3 regions of the Synechococcus sp. SYN20 genome follow, and region 2 is predicted to be linked to each of the others. Evidence: predicted binding sites of a transcription regulator. Region 2 holds the regulator's gene; each other region holds the start of a gene.
What was found. The regulator NtcA, encoded in region 2, controls nitrogen genes in cyanobacteria. The targets are predictions, from matches to a motif close to GTANCNNNNGNTAC.
Positions count from the first base shown of each region.

Region 1: SynSYN20_RS14065 (molybdenum cofactor guanylyltransferase) is a predicted target of NtcA. The motif match lies at 5,660-5,673, and genes of this name have one in related genera.
Region 3: SynSYN20_RS14015 (urease accessory protein UreD) is a predicted target of NtcA. The motif match lies at 5,205-5,218, and genes of this name have one in related genera.

Region 1 covers NZ_CP047959.1:2,665,074-2,673,125, reverse strand. Annotated here, with positions in the region: gene glp (gephyrin-like molybdotransferase Glp) at 1-149, opposite strand, end outside; gene moaC (cyclic pyranopterin monophosphate synthase MoaC) at 133-609, opposite strand; gene SynSYN20_RS14085 (hypothetical protein) at 612-932, opposite strand; gene SynSYN20_RS14080 (nitrate reductase associated protein) at 1,245-1,700, shown strand; gene SynSYN20_RS14075 (molybdopterin oxidoreductase family protein) at 1,681-3,909, opposite strand; gene SynSYN20_RS14070 (MFS transporter) at 3,981-5,543, opposite strand; gene SynSYN20_RS14065 (molybdenum cofactor guanylyltransferase) at 5,742-6,359, shown strand; gene SynSYN20_RS14060 (GTP 3',8-cyclase MoaA) at 6,356-7,408, shown strand; gene SynSYN20_RS14055 (redox protein) at 7,473-7,964, shown strand; gene SynSYN20_RS14050 (transglutaminase family protein) at 7,952-8,052, opposite strand, start outside.
Region 2 covers NZ_CP047959.1:354,748-362,799, reverse strand. Annotated here, with positions in the region: gene SynSYN20_RS01815 (lytic transglycosylase domain-containing protein) at 1-214, shown strand, start outside; gene SynSYN20_RS01810 (hypothetical protein) at 170-667, opposite strand; gene SynSYN20_RS01805 (thioredoxin domain-containing protein) at 810-1,355, shown strand; gene thyX (FAD-dependent thymidylate synthase) at 1,390-2,115, shown strand; gene dcd (dCTP deaminase) at 2,162-2,755, opposite strand; gene SynSYN20_RS01790 (cob(I)yrinic acid a,c-diamide adenosyltransferase) at 2,755-3,363, opposite strand; gene rph (ribonuclease PH) at 3,498-4,223, shown strand; gene ntcA (global nitrogen regulator NtcA) at 4,301-5,035, shown strand; gene SynSYN20_RS01775 (DUF3084 domain-containing protein) at 5,087-6,217, shown strand; gene SynSYN20_RS01770 (resolvase) at 6,214-6,666, shown strand; gene SynSYN20_RS01765 (DUF3146 family protein) at 6,644-6,901, opposite strand; gene pth (aminoacyl-tRNA hydrolase) at 6,901-7,524, opposite strand; gene SynSYN20_RS01755 (TatA/E family twin arginine-targeting protein translocase) at 7,529-7,807, opposite strand; gene psbH (photosystem II reaction center phosphoprotein PsbH) at 7,817-8,023, opposite strand.
Region 3 covers NZ_CP047959.1:2,652,087-2,660,138, forward strand. Annotated here, with positions in the region: gene urtC (urea ABC transporter permease subunit UrtC) at 1-733, opposite strand, end outside; gene SynSYN20_RS13990 (branched-chain amino acid ABC transporter permease) at 738-1,892, opposite strand; gene urtA (urea ABC transporter substrate-binding protein) at 1,984-3,279, opposite strand; gene ureG (urease accessory protein UreG) at 3,397-3,999, opposite strand; gene SynSYN20_RS14005 (urease accessory protein UreF) at 3,999-4,679, opposite strand; gene ureE (urease accessory protein UreE) at 4,676-5,143, opposite strand; gene SynSYN20_RS14015 (urease accessory protein UreD) at 5,253-6,143, shown strand; gene SynSYN20_RS14020 (urease subunit gamma) at 6,207-6,509, shown strand; gene SynSYN20_RS14025 (urease subunit beta) at 6,521-6,841, shown strand; gene ureC (urease subunit alpha) at 6,845-8,052, shown strand, end outside.

The sequences.
Region 1 (8,052 bases), 420 kb from region 2:
TTGATTGACTTGGCATTGACGCGCCCAAGCGCCTCATCAAGAGGCACGGTTGCTAACGCCTTGATTGGGCTGATGTCTGAGAGAAGACGATGTCTGGCTTCGCTAAGAGGTAACCCTTCGCGTCCATAGGGCTCAACGGGACCAGGCACCGTTTCGACCTCCATCTTTATGGATGAGAGCGATCTGACCCAAGGTCATCCCTGGATCAATGGACTTGAGCATGTCGTAGAGCGTGAGTAATCCAATGGACACTGCTGCCATGGATTCCATCTCCACACCCGTGCTGTTTGTTGTGCTGCACCGGCAGCACAGGATGAGTCCCGGTAGTGAGGAATCCTGTTCAATCGTGACCTCCACACCACTGAGTGGTAACTGGTGGCAAAGGGGAATCAGTTCCCAGGTCCGTTTTGCCGCCTGTATTGCAGCGACTCGCGCAACAGCAAGGAGATCACCTTTCGGTGTGTTGCCGGAACGGATCAGTTCCAGCGTGGTTGGCTGCATTTGAAGGCAGCCCCTAGCGGTTGCTTCGCGTTTCGTTGGAAGGCGATCACCCACGTCAACCATGTGAACTTCACCTGCTGTGTTGAGGTGAGTGAGGCCTTCTTCCATGTTCAGCGGTTTCCTAAGGCAGACCAAAGTGTTGCTTCAGATCCCACAACTGGATCCACTACGGCTTTTGGCGATGCGTTGATGGCCGGTGATGACGAAGGTTGCTCAACCAACTCGCTGCGGGATCCCATATCGGCCCAGAGGGTGGCTGGTGAAGCAATCACTGGCTCCACTTGTGCACTGGGTCTAGTGCCGTCGATCGCAACCCCGCCTTGACTGCGCACCATTTGTACTGCGAGTGAGCCAACAATGAAGGCTCCTAGAAAGCCCGTCGCTATTGCGATTTGGCTGCGATTTCCTGTAGAGACGATCCCAGAGTTCATGCCTAAATCGAAGAATTCAGACTCTCACTATGGAAACGTGTTGAGTGAATCGCTACCAAATGAAGCAAAAGCTCCAGGATAATTCACATTCTTGACACCGAAGGGTGTGCCTGCGTGTGCATTGGCTTCGCTGGTATACCAGCCGTGAAGAGAGCCAAGAAGAAGTCCAAGTGAAATGGCTAAACGCATCGAAGAGGCCATAAGCTCACAAAATCTTCTCTTTGAACGTTGAAGTTCGAGGTTGCGAATGAAACCATTTCGGGGGCGATATCTAAAAATGGTTCAAGATGAACAATTTGCGTCATTCAATGCATGAATCAAGCCAGTCATTGCTTTGGATTTGAGAAAGACTTTGTGGGGAACTGGCGTTGCATTCCTCTTTGTGTGCGCCGGAAACTAGATCTCATCGGTGTCAAATTAAAATTGAGTCATTGGCTTGAGCTCACTCACGAACAGCGCCAAATGCTTGTGGATTGGCCTGATGAGTTGCCAGCTTTGAATGCATTGCGTGAGCACTTGCGACTGCTCACTCGGTTGATGGCCGAGGGGATGGCAAAAGACCTGCCCTTAGCTGTGGATGAACCTTGGCAAGTGTTGGGAGAGCTACCCAGCATTGTGCAGGAATCGGCTCGAAAGAAATCGATTGAGATCAGCGTTAGCCAATGGGCCTCTTTGTTGGAATTAGAGCGTTTTGCTTTATGTAAATTGGCGCGTCCTGGCCATGATCACCACAATTTGAATGCTGCTTTTAGCGAAATGCTGGGATGATCATGCGTCGCAATCTTTTTAAGCGATTGCCTTGCTGTTCGATGGGTTTGATGACGGAGACAGCGGGGGCCACGATGACGGCACTGGCCTTCAATTCAGGTTGTTTCGAAATGGGGCAAGCATGGTCATGCATTAGCGCATTGACCTCACAGGCTTGAGTTTGCGTAAAGCCCCAATGCATGGGAAGAAACACCGTGCCCTTTCGGATCTTGTCTGTGACCAGTACGCGAGCGGTGAGTTGTCCGCGACGTGAGCTGATGGCGGCGAGTTCGCCATGTTCAACAGCAAACTGATCGGCATCCTTTGGGTGAATTTCAAGCAGGGGTTCGGGGTGCATCGTTGTTAAGCGCTTCACCTTCGCGGTGCGCGTCATGGTGTGCCACTGCCCCAGATATCGGCCAATGGTGAGCACCAGTGGGTAGGTGTCACAGGGTGGTTCTGCAAGACCAAGTGGTTGGTCGGTACAGAAGCGTGCTCGTCCATTCGCGGTTGAAAACTTCTGATTGGTGTAAAGCCGTTTTGAATCTTGAGATGGTGAACTGTCTTGTGGAAATGGCCATTGTTGTGGTCCTTCTTTGGCCAAAACGTCATGACTTAACCCTGAAACATCACACAAACGCTCTTTCGTTAGTGCTGTGAATTCTGTATAGACCTCGGCTGCAGAGTTGTATGTGAATTGTTCTTCAAAACCAAGGCGCCGTCCGATCTCGGCAAAGACCTCCCAATCAGCACGGCTTTCTCGATGGGGATTCCTAAATGCAGGGCAGTAAGTGACCCTGCGCTCAGAGTTGGTCATCGTTCCAGCTTTCTCACTCCATTGAGCAGCTGGTAGAAGCAGGTGGGCGTAATGCGATGTTTCTGAGTCTGTATAGGCTTCGCTGACGACGACCAATGGGCAGTGTTTCATCGCTGCTTTCACGCGCTCGAGATCTGGCATGCTCACGAGAGGGTTGGTCGCAGCGACCCACCACAAATCAAGCTCTCCTCGTTCCATCGCCTCCACCTGCTGCCAGGCCGTTAGGCCAGGCTCGGGTGCAATCTTCCCTTGAGGAAACCCCCAGGTTTGTTCGACTTCAGTGCGATGCTCTGGGTTTGTGACTTGACGATATCCAGGAAGAAGGTGGGAGAGGCCGCCTGCTTCTCTTCCTCCCATGGCGTTGGGTTGCCCTGTGAGTGAAAAAGGTCCGGCTCCTTCTTTGCCAATTTGTCCTGTCAACAAGTGCAGATTGATGATTCCTCCCACTACAGCGGTTCCTTCTCGCCGTTGATTCACTCCCATCGACCAGAGGCTTAAGACTTTTTCGCGGCGATGAAAAAGTTGGGCGACTTCCCGTAAGCGTTTTTCTGGAATGCCACAAAATAAGGCCACCCGTCTCGGGGTCCAGCGGGCTACGACATCAAAAAAGGAGTCGTAGTTGTCTGTGCAGTTATCGATAAAAGCTGGGTCCTGTCCGTTTTCACGCATCACCAGGTGGGCGATGCCGTGAAGGAGGGCAAGGTCACTTCCAGGAGCGACCGCTAGGTGGATGTCAGCAGCCTTTGCGGTGTCGGTTTGGCGCGGATCGACCACCACGATGGTGACAGAGCCGGGATGTCTTTTTTTGCGTTTTAGTAAGCGTTGAAAGAGCACTGGATGACATTCAGCGGTGTTGGTTCCGATCAGAAACGCCACAGTGCAATGGTCTAGGTCTTCATAGCTGCAGGGGGGACCATCAGAGCCCAAGCTGCGGGTATAACCCGCAACAGCTGAACTCATGCAGAGTCTTGAATTAGCGTCGAAATTATTAGTACCTAGCGCCCCTTTGAGGAGTTTTTGCGCCAAATAATAGTCTTCGGTATGGAATTGTCCGGAGCCATACATGGCGATGGAGTCTGGTCCCTTGGATTCCAGGCTTGTTTTAATTTGGCTCGAGATGCGCTCAAGAGCTTCATCCCAGCTGATCGGTTGGAAGTCGTCATCAAGACTGGTGCGACCAAGGGGTTGATCCAGTCGGCCCCTTGACAGGGTTTCTCCAACTGTGGCCCCCTTGATGCAAACTTGCCCGAGACTTGATGGATGCAGTCGATCTCCTCTAGCTGTCCACATTGGGGTTCCATCTGCATCTCGCCGGACGGCTTCCCCTTTTTTTGCAGGTGGTCGTAAGTCCAAACCACACCCCACTCCGCAATACGGACATTGACTGCGAATGGTTGTGGTTGGCTCTGCCATGATTTAAAGATGGGTATTAGAAACACCCGGAACCAATAGCGCCGGGTGCAGTCATGAATTGGAATATGGAATCAGTTCTTGGCGAATTCAGGACTCGCTGTTTCTCCTTCATGCAAATCATCGAAAGAACCCTTGGGTTCTTTGAGGAAAAAGAAGCAGAAGAAAGCAACAATTAGGCCAGCGACTCCCAGAACTTGGAAGAAAGCACTATTGGAGGCTGCGATGATGTCTGGTGAAGGATCCTTGCCCCCACCCATCCACATCGGAAGCAGACTAAAAATGGTGAGATAAGTCACAGCTCCGACGTTGCCATACGCACCAACCAAACCAGCAACTTGGCCTGTGACGCGTCGCTTCACCAAAGGAACCATTGCAAACGTTGCCCCCTCTCCTGATTGAACGAAGAAAGAGGCCAACATGGTTATTAATACAGCGATGATGATCCCTGTGGTTCCGCTGAACGTACCAGGTTTGATCATGCTCATGACGAGGTAACCAATCCCTAAGCCTCCTGTTAAGAACGCCATCGTGTTCTTACGACTGCCAAGCTTGTCGGAGATCAGACCTCCGGCTGGGCGAGCGACAAGATTCACAAAAGCAAAGCAGGAGGCAAGGATGCCAGCTGTTGCCTTAGGGAGATCAAAAGTGGTTTCGAAAAATGTTGGCAACATTGAAACGACGGCCAACTCAGATCCAAAGTTCACAATGTATGTGAGTTCAAGAATGGCAACCTGCTTGAATTCGTAGCGATCTTCTTTGGGGTACGTTTTCGTACCCATGATCAGTTCTCGATTGGTGCGAATGATTCCCCAGGTTTGAAAGATAAACCAGATCAGAACCGCACCTAAGGCCAGTGGATAGGTGCCTGCATTCAGGAAGCCAACCTTCTGTAGGCGCCAACAGAGCACACAGAGAATGGCGGCAAACGGTACATTCATACCCACCAATCCCCAGAAATCACGCATCGATGTGACTTCCAATCCTGCTGTGCGCTCAGGCTTTTGATAAGTCTTACCAGGAGGTGTATCGCTAACGTTGAAGTAATAAATAAAGCCGTATACAGCAGAAATAATTCCCGTTAGTGCAATGGCACCACGCCAATTAAGGACGGCACCTGATGGCAATTCGAAGCCACCTGAGAACGAGAGCCATCCGGCGAGTCCTACGAGCGTTAGAGCCGAGAACGCTGATCCGAAATTGCCCCAACCTCCATAGATCCCTTCAGCTAGGCCTATTTCTTTGGGTGGGAACCATTCGGCAACCATGCGGATCCCGATCACAAAGCCTGCACCCACGATGGATAACAGCAGGCGCGCCACGACTAATTGGTTGAAGTCTTGGGCAGAGGCGAACATCAGGCAAGGAATGACCGAAAAAACCAGCAGGCTGGAATAGGTCAGTCGAGGCCCGTATTTATCGAGGAGCATTCCAATCAGAACGCGGGCTGGGATCGTGAGGGCTACGTTGCAAATGGCAACGGTGCGGATTTGACCGAGAGTTAATCCCAAATCGGCCTTAACGGTGGTGGCCAAGGGCGCCAGATTGAACCAGACGACAAAGGTCAGAAAAAATGCGAACCAGGTGAGGTGAAGAGTTTTATATCTCCCCTGGAACGACCAGAGTTCTCCAAGCATGGGGTAATTAAATGTGTGTAGAAAAACCTCTGCTTCTAAAAAATGCGCTGAGGTGTCAAGCTACGGCGCACATGCAAACCGCCTACTTATTTGATCATTAGATCGCCATTGTCTTGGTTGCATTGGATACGAAATTCAGTGGGATGATGATCTTTGCTTTTCATTTTTCGTCTTCTTCGCTACATTTTGGGACCTGAGATGTCCAATAATTTGTTGGCTATGGATGTGCCGTCGGTGCAGGGGCTTCGAGCTTGTCTGCTTTGTGGAGGGAAGAGTCGTCGCATGGGACGAGACAAATCACTCATCCCTCACCCTCAAGGTGGTTCTTGGTTGTCGCACAGCATTGGTTTGTGCCGTCGTCTTGATCTGCCAGTTGATGTTGTTAGCTCAATTTCTAGTCATCATCAGTTGGCTTCAAGGTTTGATGGGGTTGAGTGCAGGCCGGACCCTTTCCCTGGTCAGGGGCCTCTGGCTGCTTTGTCGGCTGTGTTTGGTCAGGAGAACGTTCTCGCTTCACTCGTCCTTCCTGTTGATATGCCTTGGTTGGAATCTTGGGCTCTGGTCCAGTTGATTCGTGCTTGGCAGGAGCAGCCTTCATTGGCTGTGGTGTCGCATGACAGCACACAGCTTCAACCCCTGTTTGCTATCTACCCCAATGACAGCATTTATCGAGAAACCCTATTGCGTCAGTTGGCTGATCATCGGCTGAGCATGCATGATTGGCTTAGGAGGGTTCCGCATCGGGTACTTGCATTGCCGAAGGGGGCGTTGCGCAATGTCAATTGTCCCGCTGATCTAGTAACTCTCGACGAATGACAAAGCCATCACATGTCATTGATCTCCTGGCTAGGCCGTTGGGAGTTTTAAGGTTATCTCTAACCGCGAGATGTAACTTAGCGTGTCCATATTGTTGCCCAGAAAGTATTGAGCCTCCGGGTTTGTTGAATACATATGATCAGCTTCGGTTGATTCATGCGGCCTGTCAGTTGGGAGCACATACGCTTCGACTCACGGGCGGTGAACCTTTGCTCAGCGATCGCCTTTGGCCGCTTCTTGATGCCCTCTCGGTTGGTAGGCAGTCGGTTTCTCACCCCTTCAGTCGCTTGAAAGAGGTTGCTATCACCACCAATGGTTCTCTTCTCGATCATCAGAAGGCGAGCCGATTGCGCGCGGCGGGAGTGGATCGCATCACGATCAGCTTGGATGCCGTTGACGGCGCGAGTATTGCGCGAATGGCTGGCTTGCGCTCTGGCCCTGAAGCTGGGAATGCTCTGTTGGAGCGGGTGCTGGCTGGCATTGATGCGGCTCATGCTGCTGGGTACAACCCTGCGCAGGGACGCCTCAAGCTCAATGCTGTAATCCAACGCGGCCACAATGATGATCAGTTGATTCCATTAGCACAGCTGGCCAGACAACAAGGATTGCAGTTGCGTCTGATCGAATATATGGATGTAGGTAATCGCAATGGCTGGTGTCGTGATCAGGTGATGCCAGCTAATGAGATGATTCAGCTTCTTCATCGTCATTGGCCACTTCAATCGATTGGTCGTCCAGTTGCTGGGACGTGTCGGCAGTGGTCCTATAAAGATGGTGGTGGGATGGTTGGCACAATTGCCTCAATTACAGAGCCATTCTGTTCTGATTGCAATCGTCTTAGGATCACTGCAGATGGGCAAGCGTTTACCTGTCTATTTGCGAGTGAAGGCCTTGATTTGCGTCCATCGCTTCGTATGGATGTCTCCGACTCGGAGCTTGCAGAGGTGATGGCACAGCTGTGGATTGGGCGTTCAGATCGTTTTAGTGAAGAGCGTGGATTGATACAGAAAGGGAATCATCATGCTGAGATGGCTTACTTGGGCGGATGAGTGGCCTTTGCTACGGATTGAAAAAGATATCGGCGTTAAACCTGGCTGCTAAATCTTTGTTGAGATGTTCGAACTTATTCCGTATACGCGATTTCGCGATACCCCATCTGTCAGGTTTTTTGATATCACCATTCCTGATTCAAATGCGCGTGATCTAGTGACACATCGTGGACCAGCGGTGAGTCCGCCGGATGCTGAAGAGAGTGGGGCGTGGCAGTTTTATTTGCATCCTCACCAAGACGACAATCTTCTTGCCGCTAGTGGTGGACGAACCTTCTATTTGGTGAATTTGGCTTGGGAACATCCCTTTCACATCGTCCGTTTGGACAGTGGGGGTGACATTCTTAATATCCCAAGAGGTACATTTCACCGGTCCTTGTCTGATCCCGATGGATCTGTTGTGCTTAATCAGGCCAAACGAAATCCCAATGCATGCATAGAGAGAGAGTTTCGTGTTTATAACAGCCTGAAGATTCCAAAGCTCTATGAAGTTACTTCTAAGGCTGCAGCGCGTCCTCTTTTGCATGGTCTTGAACCTGTCCTTCAAGCAGCGTGAGTGTGTTTGATCGCCATGCCCTCTGGCCTTGATCCTGAGACCTTGGCTTTGATTGTCCAGTTGAGGGTGCTGATCGTGTTCGGTGGAC
Region 2 (8,052 bases):
CAACATTGTGCTGGCGATTGCGAGCTACAACGCCGGGCCTGGAGCCACCAGCCAATGGGTCACTCCGCTTCTGGAGAAAGATCCAGAATTATGGGTGGAGCGCATCCCCTATCCAGAAACGCGCCTTTACACAAAAAAAGTACTGGGCAATCTCTGGGCCTATCTCGGATCAGGACGCGACCGCTGCGACAGCGGAAGCCAACGGGTTCGGTAGATCCTGCCCCAACCAGATGCCCACAAGCACCAGCGCCCCCAAGCCCAAGGCCATGACCTGAGGCGAAGGCACCACCTTGATCCGGGTGAGGTCCAAACGGGCCAGCAAGGTGGCAGACGCCAAGATCAGCACATCTGACAGCAAGCTCAAACTGAGCACATAAAGCCCCACCACGATCACCAGCAGCAGGGTCGAAATCAGGCTGAGCACCCGACTGGAGGCCATCAATAACGACAGTTGGCGAAGCAAAAGATCAGGCATCGTGCAGATGAGCACGATCACCAGCGATTGAACGATCTCTACCGTCCAGAACAAGCGGGGCGACACGTTCTGCAGAGCAATTAAGTGCTCGCTCTCAATCGACCAATGGTGGCCAAGGAAAACGGCAACAACAAAGAGCAAAAGCAGCAGGGGGGCCCGCAGCGGTAGGACCAAAAAACGAAAAAAAGACATCAGCAAGCAGCCAACGGTCGACCGATGAAATCACTGATGACATCAGCGAGACAGCAGATCCCAACAACAGAATTGGCTTTTAAACGCTAGCAACAACACACGCATCAGCCTGCCAAAGTGAAACCAATCAAGTCTTCCCGGGATGACCGGCAGTTCCGCCCCCGCCACCCTGACCCCCTTGCAAAAGGGGTTGCTTCTGATCACTGCACTGGTCCTTGCTGCTGGATTATTTCTGCTGCGCAATGGTCTCAATCAGGAAGCGCCTCTCGATCAGCTGGCCAGACAATCCCTGGATCCTGAGGTGGCCCTCACCAACTCCCGGCCCACCGTGCTGGAGTTTTACGCCGATTGGTGTGAGGCCTGCCAAGCCATGGCACCCGCGATGCTTCAAACGGAACAAAATCATGCCGATCAACTCGACGTTGTTTTGGTGAATATCGACAACCCACGCTGGCTGGATTTGACCGATCAATACGACGTCACAGGGATTCCACAGCTCAATTTATTTTCAGCCGACGGCGTGATGCGCGGGCGTTCGCTTGGAGCGAGAACAGCTGACGAGTTGGAATCACTAGCGGTTGCATTGATTAACAATGCGCCTTTACCTCAGCTTGCGGGCGTTGGTTCCACCAGCAGCGTGCCCCCTGCCGAGACAGTTTCAAGCCCAGGGCCCCGCAGCCACAGCTAGACAAAGCATGAACAGTTCAGCGCAGACGACACCAATGGACTCTCGTTTTCGAGTTGACCTGATCGCCGCAACCCCGAACCCGCAACAGTGCGTGTACGTGGGAATGCACCAGGACTACAGCGAGGGCTTCGTCGCGGCCGACCGCGAGCAATGGCCAGATGAAACCAAAGCAGGCGAAATCTGCGTCAAACGCCTCCTAGCCGGAGAACGGGGACATTACGGACCCATGGAGCATGCCCAGATTGTGTTGAACGTGGGCTGGTTTCCGCATTCCGTGATGCAACAGGCACGGACGCACCGGGTGGGCGTCAGTTTTGATGTGCAATCCATGCGCTACACAGGCGAGCGCATCTGTCGGGCGGCACAGGGAGAACTCGATCTCGAAGAGGTGTTTTATCTGCGTCCCGTTGGTGAGTACAGCGACCGCAAGGGAAAGAAATACCTCTACAGCGAGGCTGAACGCCAAAAAGATTTAAACCACTGCAAAATCAGCGCCGATCGGTATCAGGAATTGCTTCAGGCCGGCTTTGCAGAAGAACATGCCCGCGGCATTCTCCCCTTCGATTACAGGCAACATTTTGTGGTGAGCTTCACGCTCAGAGCCTTCCTGCATTTCATGGATCTACGCGCCAAGCTCGATGCTCAGCAAGAAATCCGCGAGCTCTGCGATCTGATGTGGCCCCATCTCAAGGCTTGGACTCCAGAATTTGCAGGCTGGTACGAAAAAACAAGACTGCATAAGGCCCGGCTCGCCCCCTAATGAATACTTAGGAAGCACTTTTCAGGAAGCAATCATGCGCTGACGTTCAGATCTTGGCCAGCGTGACGCGCTCGGGCTGATGCTGATATTTACCTTGTCGGTCGCTGTAGGTGGTCTCACAAGGATCACCTTCAAAAAACAACAACTGGCAGATCCCCTCATTGGCATAAATACGACAATCAGCTCCAGAACTGTTACTAAATTCCAGGGTGAGATGTCCCTCCCAGCCAGCCTCTGCTGGAGTGGTATTCACAATGATGCCTAAACGGGCATAGGTGCTCTTGCCCAGACAAATAACCGTGATGTTGGGCGGCACCCGCATCTTTTCAAGGGCAACACCGAGGCCATACGAATGTGCTGGAAGGATGAAATAGTCCCCATCATCATCGTGATGAATGGGCGTGGATTCAAGATTGTCAGGGTTGAATCGCTTGGGATTCATGATCGTGCCAGGGACATGGCGAAAGATCAAAAACTCCTTAGGCGAGAGCCTCAAGTCGTAGCCATACGACGAGCAGCCAAAACTAAGAACCGGGCTCTTGCGTTGATCCGGATCCAAGTGGCGCACTAAGCCATCTTGAAAAGGCTCGAGCATGCCTGCCCCAGCCTGATCCGTAATCCAGCGATCGTTTTTCAGCATTAGAAACCTCGACGCAATTCCGTGACTTGATCAGCCATCTCCATCATCTCTGCAGGGATCGCGGGCCCGGTCACGATCACATCCATGGCTGATGGCCTTTGCTCTAACACCGACAAGACATCCTCATGGCTCAAATAGCCAAGCTCGATCGCCAAGCCAATCTCATCCAGCACGAGTTGGTCCAACGTGCCCTCTAGAAGATGGGTTTTGCAGATCTCCCAGACCGACTGAACAGCCTCTTTGACCTCGTCATCGCGGCTAGCAGCAGGATCTGAAAGGCATTCCGTCACGGAAGGCCGCAACCATCGGAGCCGATCGCACAGGGTGAGGCTGCTCTGGGGACCTTGTCCCACTCCACCCTTGAGGAACTGAGCGATCAAAACATTGCTACCCAGGCCTGCCGTCCGCAGCGCCTGGCTCAGCACACCAGAAAAACTCCCCCGAAATGAAGCGGTATGCACCTGAAGCTGACCTTCTGGAGCCACCAAATGCAGGGGTGGACGAACTTCTACGGAAGGAAGTCTTCGAAGCCCTGCTTGCTCAAGAGTCCTGTGGTCAACAGTCCGCGACTCACGAGAATGATGGGTAGGGCTGAGGCTGACGGTCATCACATTCGCCGATGTCCGGCAAATCCGGATGTGGATGAATCTAGCGGTGAAAGTGCAAGACACAAGTGCTTTGACACCATCCATGGTGTGCCGAGCCAACTGGCAGGCTCAAAGAACCTCCACACCCTGGGCTCATGACCGACACCTCTCGCAATGACGGACGTCAGCCGGGCGAGCTTCGCCCCTTTTCGATCAGCTGGGATCCCATGGGATTTGCCCTGAGTTCAGTGATCATCCACAGCGGACGCACCGCTGTTCTTTGCAGCGTTTGCCATCAAGAAGGGGTGCCTCGCTGGCGCAAAGATCAAGGCCAGGGGTGGCTCAGCGCCGAATACCGACTTCTGCCTGGATCCACTCCAGAGCGACAAAACAGAGAACTGCTCAAATTGAGCGGACGCACCCAGGAGATTCAGCGCCTGATTGGCCGCAGCCTGCGCGCAGCCATCAACATGGAAGCCCTCGGCGAGAACACGTTGAGAATCGATTGCGATGTGATTCAGGCGGATGCAGGCACCCGCACCGCTGCGATCAGCGGATCTTGGGTCGCGCTTCAACGAGCCTGTGAGCGACTGGTTCAACAAGGAATTCTCAACACCAACCCCGTCCAATCCCAAGTGGCCGCCGTCTCCGTTGGGGTGATTCACAAACGCCCCCTTCTCGATCTCGACTACAGCGAAGACAGCCAAGCCGATGTGGATCTCAACGTTGTGATGAACGGAGCAGGGCATTTGCTGGAACTGCAGGGCACTGCCGAAGGAGCTCCTTTTAGCCGTCAGCAGCTCAATGACCTACTAGACCTCGCCGAGCCTGGCCTCAAGCAGATCATGCACGGTCAGAATTTAGCTCTCTCCAGTAGGTGAAAATGCCGAGTTTCGTGTTCCTTGCTACATGAACAGGAGGGGCTGATCCATAGCATCCCGACATACGAATAGGGACCATGGCCGAGGTCAGCCGCGGCTTCAGCCGCTACGCACCACCAACAATGCGCCCGGCGGGCTCGAGCTTCGGAAGTCCCGCGGTTCCTTCCAGCCGCACGCTTCAAGATGTCATTCGGGGACTCGATGGTGCCAACTCTGAGATGGTGGAACGTGGGAAAACCATCTTTTTCCCCGGGGACCCTGCAGAAAAGGTGTACCTGATTCGGCGCGGGGCCGTCCGCCTTTCCAGGGTTTATGAATCTGGCGAAGAAATCACGGTTGCCCTCTTACGAGAAAACAGTTTGTTTGGCGTTCTGTCGTTACTGACAGGTCACCGTTCCGATCGTTTTTATCACTCGATCGCTTTCACAAGAGTGGAAATGGTCACGGCTCCAGCCACATCAGTCCGGCAGGCCATCGAAGCTGACACCAGTGTGGGCTTGCTTTTACTGCAGGGTCTATCCAGCAGGATTCTCCAGACCGAAACGATGATCGAAACCCTCACCCATCGAGACATGTCATCTCGGCTGGTGAGTTTTCTGTTGGTGCTCTGTCGAGATTTCGGAGTTCCTGGTCAACGGGGCATCACCATTGACCTACGCCTCTCACACCAAGCCATCGCCGAAGCCATCGGTTCCACGCGCGTTACCATCACGCGTCTCCTGGGTGATCTCAAGTCATCGAGCCTGGTGGATATCGATCGCAAAAAGATCACTGTTCTCGATCCAATCGCTCTCGCTAAACGGTTCAGCTGACCATGCAGGTGAAGATGGAGCTCCCGTCCGAACTCTGATCCTTCGTTCACCGTGACCGGCTGGTTCCTACTTCTTGCTCTGCTAGTCCTTGGAGGCGTGCTCTCAACCCTGGGAGACCGCCTTGGTTCTCGTGTGGGGAAAGCTCGGCTGAGCTTGCTTGGACTGCGTCCAAAGCGCACGGCCGTGGTGATCACGGTTTTAACGGGCAGCCTGATTAGTGCGCTTTCACTTGGACTCTTGCTGTTAGTGAGTCGGCAGCTCAGGGTGGGCCTGTTTGAACTCAATGCTCTCGAAGCCAAATTGCGGAGCAGTCGCGCCGACCTCAAAACAAGCAAAAGCGCTCAGAGGCAAGCCAGCAAGGAGCTCACAACGGCACAACAACGAGCGGCAGAACTGCGTCGCACCCTGAAGCCCCTCCAGGAACAAACCCGATCCTTGGAAGCCGAGCGGCAGCGATTGAGCCAAGACGTGAATGCGAAAGATATTGAGATCCAACGCACCGAGCAGGAACTCTCGGCCGTGCGCACGCAAATTCGCAGTGGAGAGAAAGAACTCAATCAACTAGAGGACACGCTCTTGGCGCTGCGGCGCGGAAACGTCGCCATTAGCAGCGGTCAGCCACTTGCCACCGTGACTCTGAAGCTCGAGCGTCCCGATCAAGCAAAAACGGTCATCGATCAGTTATTGCGAGACGCCAATCTTCAGGCCTATCAACAAGTGCTCCCTGGCCAACCCGCGGAAAGACAAATTTTGCTAGTTCCGCGACCTGACATCAAGCGCTTGGAGCAAACGATTCGCAAACCTGGCACCTGGGTTGTGAATATCCGTTCAGCCGCCAATGTGCTGCTCGGAGAAACCGTTGTGTACGCCTTCCCTGAAGTGCTTCCCAATGTCACCGTGACAAGGGAGGGAGAGGTCTTGGCCCGCACCACCCTGGCGAGCAATGAACGCAACCCTGAAGCCGTTCGCAACCGACTCAATCTTCTCCTTGCCTCCACATTGGCCGAGGTGCAACGACGCGGTTCGCTCAGCAAGGGGTTGCAGTTTGATGGCAATGCCATCAATGCGCTTGGCCAAGAACTGATCGACCGCAACGGAGGACTCGCAGCGCTCGAAGCAGTCGCTTTACGACGCAGCGAAACGGCAGATCCGATCGCCATCCAGTTGCGCCTTAGCCAATGACACGCGTCATAGCGCTGGATCCTGGCCGAAGTAAATGTGGGCTGCTGTTAGCAGACATCGCCACGAACACCGTGGTTCAAGGCATGGTGATACCCAGCGCTGAGGTGCTTGATCAGCTTCGATCCTGGATGGTGGACGCTCATGGCGAGGACGATCAGATTGCTGAGCTGGTCATCGGTGACGGCACCAGCAGCACGATCTGGCAACACCAACTTCCCGCAAGCCTGAAGGTCCGCGTCGTGGACGAAACCGGGACTACCTTGCGAGCCAGGGCGCGTTACTGGCAGTTGTGGCCTGCACTGGGCTGGAAACGCTTGCTTCCTTTAGGCCTGCGCATCCCATCTGGCGATCTCGACGCCATCGCCGCGCTCGTCATCCTCGAACATTATTTAGGTCGGTCTTTGCAATGGCCAGGTCCCGATCCACTCAAAAACGCGCCCTCACGGTGAAGGTGTAATCCCCTCCCGGCTCAAGGTCATAGTCAGATTTCACAAGAAAACGAAGAAGCGCGTCTTGAATCAAGGCTCGCCCCAGGGAGGGCTCCACACTCAGTTCGCCACGATCAAAAAACCAGCTGAACTGCCAATTGAAGCCTCCAGCCTGGACGTCTCCTTCCAAACATTGATCCGCAAAACTCTGGCGTTGAACCCGCAGATGGGCGGTGGTAACGGGTAGCGCTGCCATCACGCCTCGGTATTGGTGGGAGCCAGCTGAAGCCCATTGATGTGATTCCCTGCAAGATCGAGACCCTGTCGCTGAATCCTTTCCAAACCATCAACGACCTCCAACAGAACCTTGTCGAGCAGGGGCTCTTCGTCACGACTGAAACTTCCGAGCACGTGCGACACCGTTCGTGCCTTGCGCTCACTGGGATTTTGTCCGGGTGCACCGATTCCAATCCGCAGGCGCGCGAAATCCTGCGTACCGAGATGCTGAATGGTGCTTTTAAGACCGTTATGGCCACCAGCAGAGCCACGGGCCCGCAAACGCAAACGGCCAAGCGGCAGATCCATGTCATCAACGAGGACCAAGAGCTGATGCAGCTCAAACCCAAACCAATCCAATGCTGCCCGAATCGAGCGCCCGCTGTCGTTCATGAACGTTTGGGGCATCAACAACCGCAATCTCTTGTCCCCCACACCCAGATCAGCAAGCTGACCTTGGAGCTTGGGCATAGAACGAAAGCCTCCGCCCTCCCGAGAAGCCAGGCGTTCTAAGGCCATAAAGCCAACGTTATGTCGTGTGTTGGCGTAGCGATTGCCCGGGTTCCCCAACCCCACCACTAAGCGGAGATCACCGCGATTCATCGACTCAATCGGAGGGGGATGTTGGCTCTGATTTTGGAGAAACCACTGGAGTTACAACAGTCTCAACTGGTGCTTCTAGAGCCTTGGCCTGATCCCCTTCGGGTACGGGGTCAGCCATGGCCTTATTGATTTCACGTTCGAACTCCTTTGAGGCCGACTGAAACCCTTTGAGTGTTTTCCCGAGGGTACTGCCGAACTCAGGAAGCCTTTTAGGCCCAAACACCAAGAGAGCGACCGCCGCGATGACGGCCATCTCTGGCAGACCAATGCCGAAAACATTCATGACCTGATGTCAGCCCAGACCCAAGCCATTCCAGTTGACATTGATTCCTTCAAGGATCAGTGACTTGTTGTACAGCTGAAGAATGATCAACAGAAACACAAGGAACAGGGCCATGAAAATGCCCATCACTGGTGTTGTTCCCCAGCCAGGAACAACCTTGCCGTATTCCGAATTCAGGGGGCGGAGCAAATCGCCCAGACGGGTGCGTTGAGCCATGGCAGCGCTGAAGTCTCGGGTGGAATTAA
Region 3 (8,052 bases), 430 kb from region 2:
TTTTAAATAACGTTGGGTTATACCCAGCAAAACGAAGCCGCGGCTCATCATCACGGATTGCAATTAGAACGTTTCCAAAGCGACCACGCACAACCCAACGTAGAAAGACCCACACCAAGATCACAACGACAGCCGTCAACCAAAAGAAACCACGCTGCATCTCTGCCGATCCCAACTCGAGCTGCCCAAACAGAACTGTGACATCCGTTTTGAGACCATTGGTCCCATTAATCAGCTTTTGCTGTCCATTGAAGAAGTTAAAAAAGACCAACAGAGCAGCCTGGGTCAAAATCGAAAAATAAACCCCTTTAATCCGATTACGAAACACCAAGTTCCCCAATACAGCTGCGAGCAAAGCAGGGACTAGCCAAATTGCAATGAGCGTAAAGAGAGGCGAACGAAAAGGCTCCCAAAACAATGGCAACCGATCAACTCCATACAAACTGAAGAATTCAGGAATAGAATTGGGCATATCCATAGAACTCTTCAGTTGGAGATACATCGCAGCGGCATAACCTCCAAGAGCAAAGAAAATTCCCTGACCAAGACTCAGAAGACCTGTAAAGCCCCAAATCAAATCAATCCCAAGCGCCACAATCGCTAGCGATAGAAACCGACCCAACAGGTTCAGACGGAAAACAGGAAGAACCGATGGAGCAGCAACGATGACCGCGATGATCAACACCCAAACAGCCACCGAGAGCCATGGACGCTGTTGAAACGAACGAAACATCAGTTCAAGCCTCCACCATGCGGCCTTTTTGCGGGAACAGGCCTGAAGGACGGAACTGAAGGAACACCACAATGAGGGCAAACACCATCACCTGAGCCATGCTCGTGGTCGCAAAAAATTCAACGCCACCAGCCAGTGGCCCAGGCATATCGGGCCAAATCGTAAGCAGCCTTCCCGCTCCAATCAGATCAGTTAACAAGCCGATCGCAAATGAAGCCAAGACGGTGCCGAAAAGATTGCCAACACCACCGAGCACCACAACCATGAAACAGCCCACGATGTAAGACGTTCCAACGTTGGGACCTACCGAACCCAACAACGACACTGCAACTCCAGCCACGCCAGCCAAACCAGAACCGATCCCAAAGGTGAGGACGTCAACGGTGTCAGTCGGAATGCCGAGGCAGTCGCTCATCGAACGATTCTGAGTGACTGCCCGAATCCGAATACCCCAAACACTGCGGTTAAGGAACCAGATCACCCCAACGACTGCGATCAACGTCATCACGATGATCACAAGACGTGGCACCGGAAATGTGAGATCCATCCACTCGAGACCACCGCGCATCCACTTCGGAGCGGTGACATCCACATTGCGAGATGTCGCCTTAGCAATCCGGCTAATTTGCGAGGCCAATCCACCCGCAAATAACACTCCAATGAAAGCGGAAACAGCCCAACCACCTAATCGCACAAACCGGGATTGACGTCCCTCCAATAAGTGCTTCGGAAGAAACAACGGAACGCTGAATCCGAGCACGAGAAACAGAACCATTCCTGCCGCATAAGCAAGCGGAACGCTGCGCACAAACTGCTGGAGAATCAAACTGACACCCCACGTAGCAAGCAACGTCTCCAGTGGACTCCCATAGAGACGTCGTATCACTGTGCGTTCAAGCAAAATGCCAACAACACCGCTTACAACGAAGGCGCATGGAATCGCAACCAATACGTAGGCGTTGTAAATAGGTGCAAGTAGGGGAAGTTTGAAAATGAGCTGCACCACGTAGGTGGTGTAGGCACCAAGCATGATTAATTCGCCATGAGCGAGATTAATCACACCCATCAAGCCAAACACAATTGCCAGTCCAAGGGCGGCCATCAGCAACACAGAGCCGATGGCCACACCGTTGAACAGACTTTCGAAAAGCAGTTGCACGGGGAGGGTCTAGTAAGCGAAACAAATAAAAAGAGGAGCCCCCAAGGGACTCCTCCTGTAGCAATCCATCAATAGATGGAGCTATCGATGATCAGAGCTTGTACTTCTCTCCCTTGCTGGGATCAGACCAATCGCAAGCGAAGCCCTTCGATGTGGGCTCAAACTGGTTCCAGGTCTGAGGATCAATTGGGCTGTCCGACTCTTCTACGATTTCAAACTGACCATCTGCAGTGATCTCTCCGATCCGAACGATTTGAGAGATGTGATGGTTAGGACGAACCTCGATGGGTCCTTGAGGAGCATCAAACTTAATACCGATCAGGGCTTCACGTACTTTGTCGTCATCGAAAGTACCGGCTTTCTCAACAGCCTGCTTCCAGAGGTAGACCATGTTGTATGCAGACTCTTGAGGGTCGGCAACAACGCGGTCAGCGCCATACTTAGCTTTGAAGTCAGCAGCAAACTTCTTCGAAGCCGGCGTATCAATGGACATCATGTAGTTCCAAGCGCCGTAATGGCCCTCAAGGAACTCAGGTCCAATTGTGCTGATTTCTTCTTCAGCAATGGAATAGCTCATCACGTAGTAACCCTTTTCAGGAGTGATGCCAGCATCCTGAATCTGCTTAAAGAAAGCAACATTCTGGTCACCGTTCAAGGTGTTGATAATTACACCACCATCAGGCAAGGCTTTTTTAATCTTGGCAATAATTGGAGCAACCTCAGTATTACCTAGGGGCAAATAGTCTTCACCAACCACTTCTCCACCCAGAGACTTCACCTGCTCCTTGGTGATGGTGTTTGAAGTACGAGGGAAGACATAGTCAGAGCCCACTAGATAGAAAGGCTTTCCTGCAGCTGGTGACTTCTCGAACATGAAGCTGGTCGCTGGCTCCGACTGCTGGTTAGGAGTCGCGCCGGTGTAAAAAATATTCTTCGAACATTCTTGCCCTTCGTACTGAATTGGGTAATACAGAAAAGCATCCTTCGATTCGTACACCGGAAGCATTGCCTTACGGCTAGCAGAGGTCCAGCCGCCAAACACAACAGGAACTTTGTCCTGATCGATGAGTTTTTTGGACTTCTCAGCAAACGTGGGCCAATCGGAGGCACCGTCTTCAACGATGTAATCAATTTTGTACTTCTTGCCGTCCACCTCAACACCACCGGCAGCATTGATTTCATCAATGGCCATCTTTTCTGTATCCACCAAGGTGGACTCAGAAATCGCCATCGTCCCCGTTAGAGAATGAAGGATGCCGACAGTGACGCTGTCGTCGAATTCCACGCTGGAGGCTTTCTCATCGCCACCACCACAAGCGGTGACGGCCAGACCCAGCGACGCTGCGGCCATGCCGGCAAAGAGACGCTTGGACAATGATGAACTCATGAGTACCAAAAACAAGTGAATCGACGCTTAAACGTCGGAGCACGAAAGGTACAGATCAAGAGCCGCAAGTTCCTGTATCAATAAAAACAATTTGGCTCTTAAGCGCCTAAATACGATTCATTCTTGTATCTGTTGCAACACAAAGGCTTCCACGCGATCGAGTCCTTCTCCCGTCCGAAGGTTGGTAAAACACCAGGGCCGATCCCCGCGCATCCTCAGTGTGTCCTGTTCCATCACACCCAAATCGGCACCAACCAGGGGAGCCAGATCAATCTTGTTAATCACCAATAAATCGGACCGTGTAATTCCAGGTCCGCCCTTACGAGGAATCTTGTCCCCAGCCGCTACATCAATCACGTAGATGCAAAGGTCCACTAATTCGGGACTAAAACTGGCCGCAAGATTGTCACCGCCGCTTTCAACCATCACCAGATCAAGACCGGGAAATTGCTGCTCCAATTCACTTACAGCAGCTCGGTTGATGGAGCAGTCTTCTCGTATCGCCGTATGGGGGCACCCCCCGGTTTCAACACCGCGGATACGCTCCGGCTCTAATGCACCTGAGCGCGTTAGGAATTGGGCATCCTCTTGCGTATAGATGTCATTGGTTACAACAGCTAACTGCAGGCGATCACGCAATCTCCTGCAGAGCGCTTCCACGAGCGCTGTTTTACCTGAGCCCACCGGACCGGCGACGCCAAGCCTGAGTTTGCTGCTCATCAGCTTCGGAACAAACGTGAATACAACTCAGCATGAGCCAACTGGGCGAGCCCTGCACCAGCACCACCAGACCAAAGGGTGCGCGGATCTTGATCCTTCAAAACCCTCGCCTGATCACGAATCATCGGCAACAGTTGCTGTTGGATCCGTTGAGCCGTGGTGGGACCAAGCGGCACCAAGCGGACAGCCGCACTGAGCTGATTCGCAACCCAGCCATAGAGATAACCCTCCACCATCTCCTGTTCAGAGATCTTCAACGACAAAGCAGCCCAAGCCCAGGCCGCTGGCCAAGCCAAGACCACCCGCTGAGGCAATGCCTGAGGCAACGGATGTCCAAGATCAGCCATCAACGCCAGCAAAGAACCGCCCATCTGCACGTGCTGGGCACGCACCTCAGCCGACTCCCTCAAAGCCAGCAACCAGCCATCCAGAGAGATCAAGTCGCTGGGCATCCCTAACCCTTCGCCCTCCCAGACTTGAAACAGAGCACGCAATGGTTGTAACGCCGCAGCTTCCAACCTCAGTGCACCTCTCTGCAGTTCCGCTTCAATCCAGTTCTGAAGTTCGAATGCATCGTTCAGATCGCCATCTTGGATCAAAACCTCAAGCCCCTCGGAATAACTAAACGCACCAACGGGCAAGGCAGGACTCACCAACTGCAGCAATGCAAGCGAGGTCATGCGTGCTGATGGGCGAGATAAGCACCGCCTTCGGGCCTAAATGGACCACAACACCGTGTCAGCTTCAATCCACGGCCATTGAGCATGGTGGCGAGCACAGAGTCATCGAGCAACAACAGCTCATGCTCATGCAACTCAAGAGCCACATGGCGATTGCCAAGGTGATAAGCGGCCTCAAGCAAGGCCAGCGGCGTTGCTGCCTGCACTCGCAATAACTCCTCAGGAGCAGCGGTCACCAACACATGCACCTGCCGAGGGGAATTGGTGAGGCGATCACCAGGCGCCAAGGCCCGCTCGCGTGGCAGCTGCAACAACACCTCTCGACCACAGGCTGTGCGACGACGGCCACGCAGCACCGTGCGCTGATCCGCACTCAGCGGCAACTCCATCACCGCGAGGGTGGCGTCAGGCAATGGCTCCTCAGACAAGAGGCGATGGTCCAACACGATCAAACCAACATCCAAGGGTTCAGACAGCCAAAGAGATCACGCAACAAAGACTGCCCAAACAGCACGCCTTCGTTTGGTAGTGCTTGCTACACAGCCAAGAAGAGTTGGCGTCGAGCGTGCATCCATGCATCGACTTGATCCATGGCACGGCACCTGCAACCTGCAGTTTTTTGCAGGCAGCAGCGGCAGTCAGCATCAAGGGGGCTGCACCGCCCCCTTGAAATTGATGCGCGCCGAACGAGGAGAAAACGGGCGTTGCGAGCTTCCTCTGCTTCACACCGCTGGCGGTCTTGTGGGAGGAGACCAATTGAGCGTCAACCTCGGCTTAAGACCAGGCAGTCGCTGCCTGCTCACCAGCGTGGCCGCGCAAAAGGTATATGGATCAGTGGGTCGCAGCCAGCTCCATCCCCAGGGGGCTTGGGCCCGCCAACAGGTCTTGGCAGAGCTTGATGCCGAGACCGATCTGGAGTGGCTTCCCCAAGAGCTCGTGCTGTATGCCGACGCTCTGTTTGAACAAAACCTCAGCGTCACCTTGCCGATGGATGGATCGTTTCTCAGCGCAGAAATTGTGCGTCTCGGGCGCACTGCCGCAAATGAAACATTGGGCCGCGGATGCTGGAGATCTAGCCTCCAAATTCAACGTCAAACGGCTGAGGGAAGGCGCTGGGAGCTTGTTGATCGGCTCGAAATCAGCGACGCAGCGCTGAAGGGAGTGCATGGACTCAATCAACAACCGGTCTTCGGCACCTTGGTTTGGGCGGCACCCTTCCCTCTCCCAACAGACAAGCTCAACACCCTCCTTGATGACATTCGGCAGGATCGAAACGAACTCAAAGGGACCATGCATTGCGGCGTACTCCCCCAGGGACTGATCGCCCGTTACAGCGGCTTCTCGAGCCGTGATGCCCGTTTCTGGTTCAGCAGGATTTGGGCTCGCACCCGTCAGGCAAGAGCCCTGGCTGCGCCGAAGATTCCCAGGGTCTGGCCTTTACAGGAAGATCCCTTGAAGGTCTAAGCGTTCAGCCTGAACATTCCGCTGGCCCCGGGAGATAGAAACTAAGCGGAGTGCAAGGTCAGCATGCACCTCAGCCCCCAGGAAAAAGACAAGCTACTGATCGTCACGGCTGCACTCTTGGCAGAACGTCGACTCCAGCGCGGCCTCAAGCTCAACCACCCGGAAGCTGTGGCATGGCTCAGTTTCTTGGTTATAGAAGGCGCACGCGATGGGAAGAATGTGGCCGACCTCATGCAGGAAGGAAGCACATGGTTAAGCCGCGACCAGGTGATGGAGGGCATTCCGGAGTTAGTCGATGAAGTCCAAATCGAGGCTGTGTTTCCCGATGGAACCAAGCTCGTAACCCTGCATGACCCCATTCGCTAAGGCTTTCTCTGATGGCACCCCTGATCCCCGGTGAATTGATCCCGGAACCCGGCGAACTTGAACTCAATGCCAATAGGGAGGTCACAACCCTCAGCGTTGCCAACAGCGGTGACCGTCCCGTACAGGTGGGATCCCACTTCCATTTCCAAGAAGCCAATGCGGCCCTGATCTTTGACCGTGACGCTGCACGCGGCCAAAGGCTCGACATTCCAGCCGGTACGGCCATTCGCTTCGAACCCGGTGACAACCGCGACGTGAATTTGATCCCGTTTTCTGGAGCACGCCGCGTGGTCGGCTTCAACGGACACATCAACGGACCCCTCGACGCCTGATTCATGCCCTACCGCATCTCCCGCCAGGCCTACGCCGAAACCTATGGGCCCACCACTGGTGACCGCATTCGTTTAGCGGACACCGAACTCATCCTTGAAGTGGAGAAGGACTTCACCACCTACGGCGATGAGGTGAAATTCGGCGGCGGAAAGGTGATTCGCGATGGGATGGGCCAATCCCAAACCTCGCGGGCTGGAGGAGCCGTTGACACCGTGATTACCAATGCCCTCATCCTTGATTGGTGGGGCATTGTCAAGGCCGATATCGGGCTAAAAGATGGCCGCATCGTTGGCATCGGCAAGGCCGGCAACCCCGACATCCAAGAAGGCGTCACCATCGTGATTGGGCCCGGCACCGAAGCGATTGCTGGCGAAGGGCACATCCTCACAGCAGGTGGGATTGACACGCACATCCATTTCATCTGCCCCCAACAAATTGAAACGGCCCTGGCCAGCGGAGTGACCACACTCATGGGCGGTGGGACGGGACCGGCCACTGGAACCAATGCCACCACCTGCACCCCAGGTGCGTTTCACATCAGCCGAATGCTGCAGGCAGCAGAAGGGCTTCCCGTCAACCTGGGCTTTTTCGGGAAAGGAAACGCCAGCACACCAGAAGCCTTGGAGGAACAAGTACGAGCAGGCGCATGCGGCCTCAAGTTGCATGAGGATTGGGGTACCACGCCGGCCGCCATCGATGCCTGCCTATCGGTGGCCGATCAAATGGATGTGCAGGTTTGCATCCACACCGACACGCTCAACGAAGCCGGCTTCGTGGAAGACACCATCGCCGCAATCAAAGGCCGCACGATCCATACCTTTCATACAGAGGGTGCGGGCGGCGGCCATGCACCAGACATCATCAAAATCTGCGGCGAAGCAAACGTACTTCCCAGCAGCACCAACCCCACACGCCCCTACACACGCAACACCCTCGAGGAGCACCTCGACATGTTGATGGTGTGCCATCACCTTGATCCAAAAATCCCTGAAGATGTGGCCTTTGCGGAATCACGCATCCGCCGCGAAACGATTGCTGCTGAAGACATCCTTCACGATCTCGGCGCCTTCTCGATCATCGCCAGCGACTCCCAAGCGATGGGACGTGTGGGAGAAGTGATCACACGCACCTTCCAAACAGCCCACAAGATGAAGGTTCAACGCGGAGCACTGCCAGAAGACTCAAGCCGTAACGACAACCACCGCCTGAA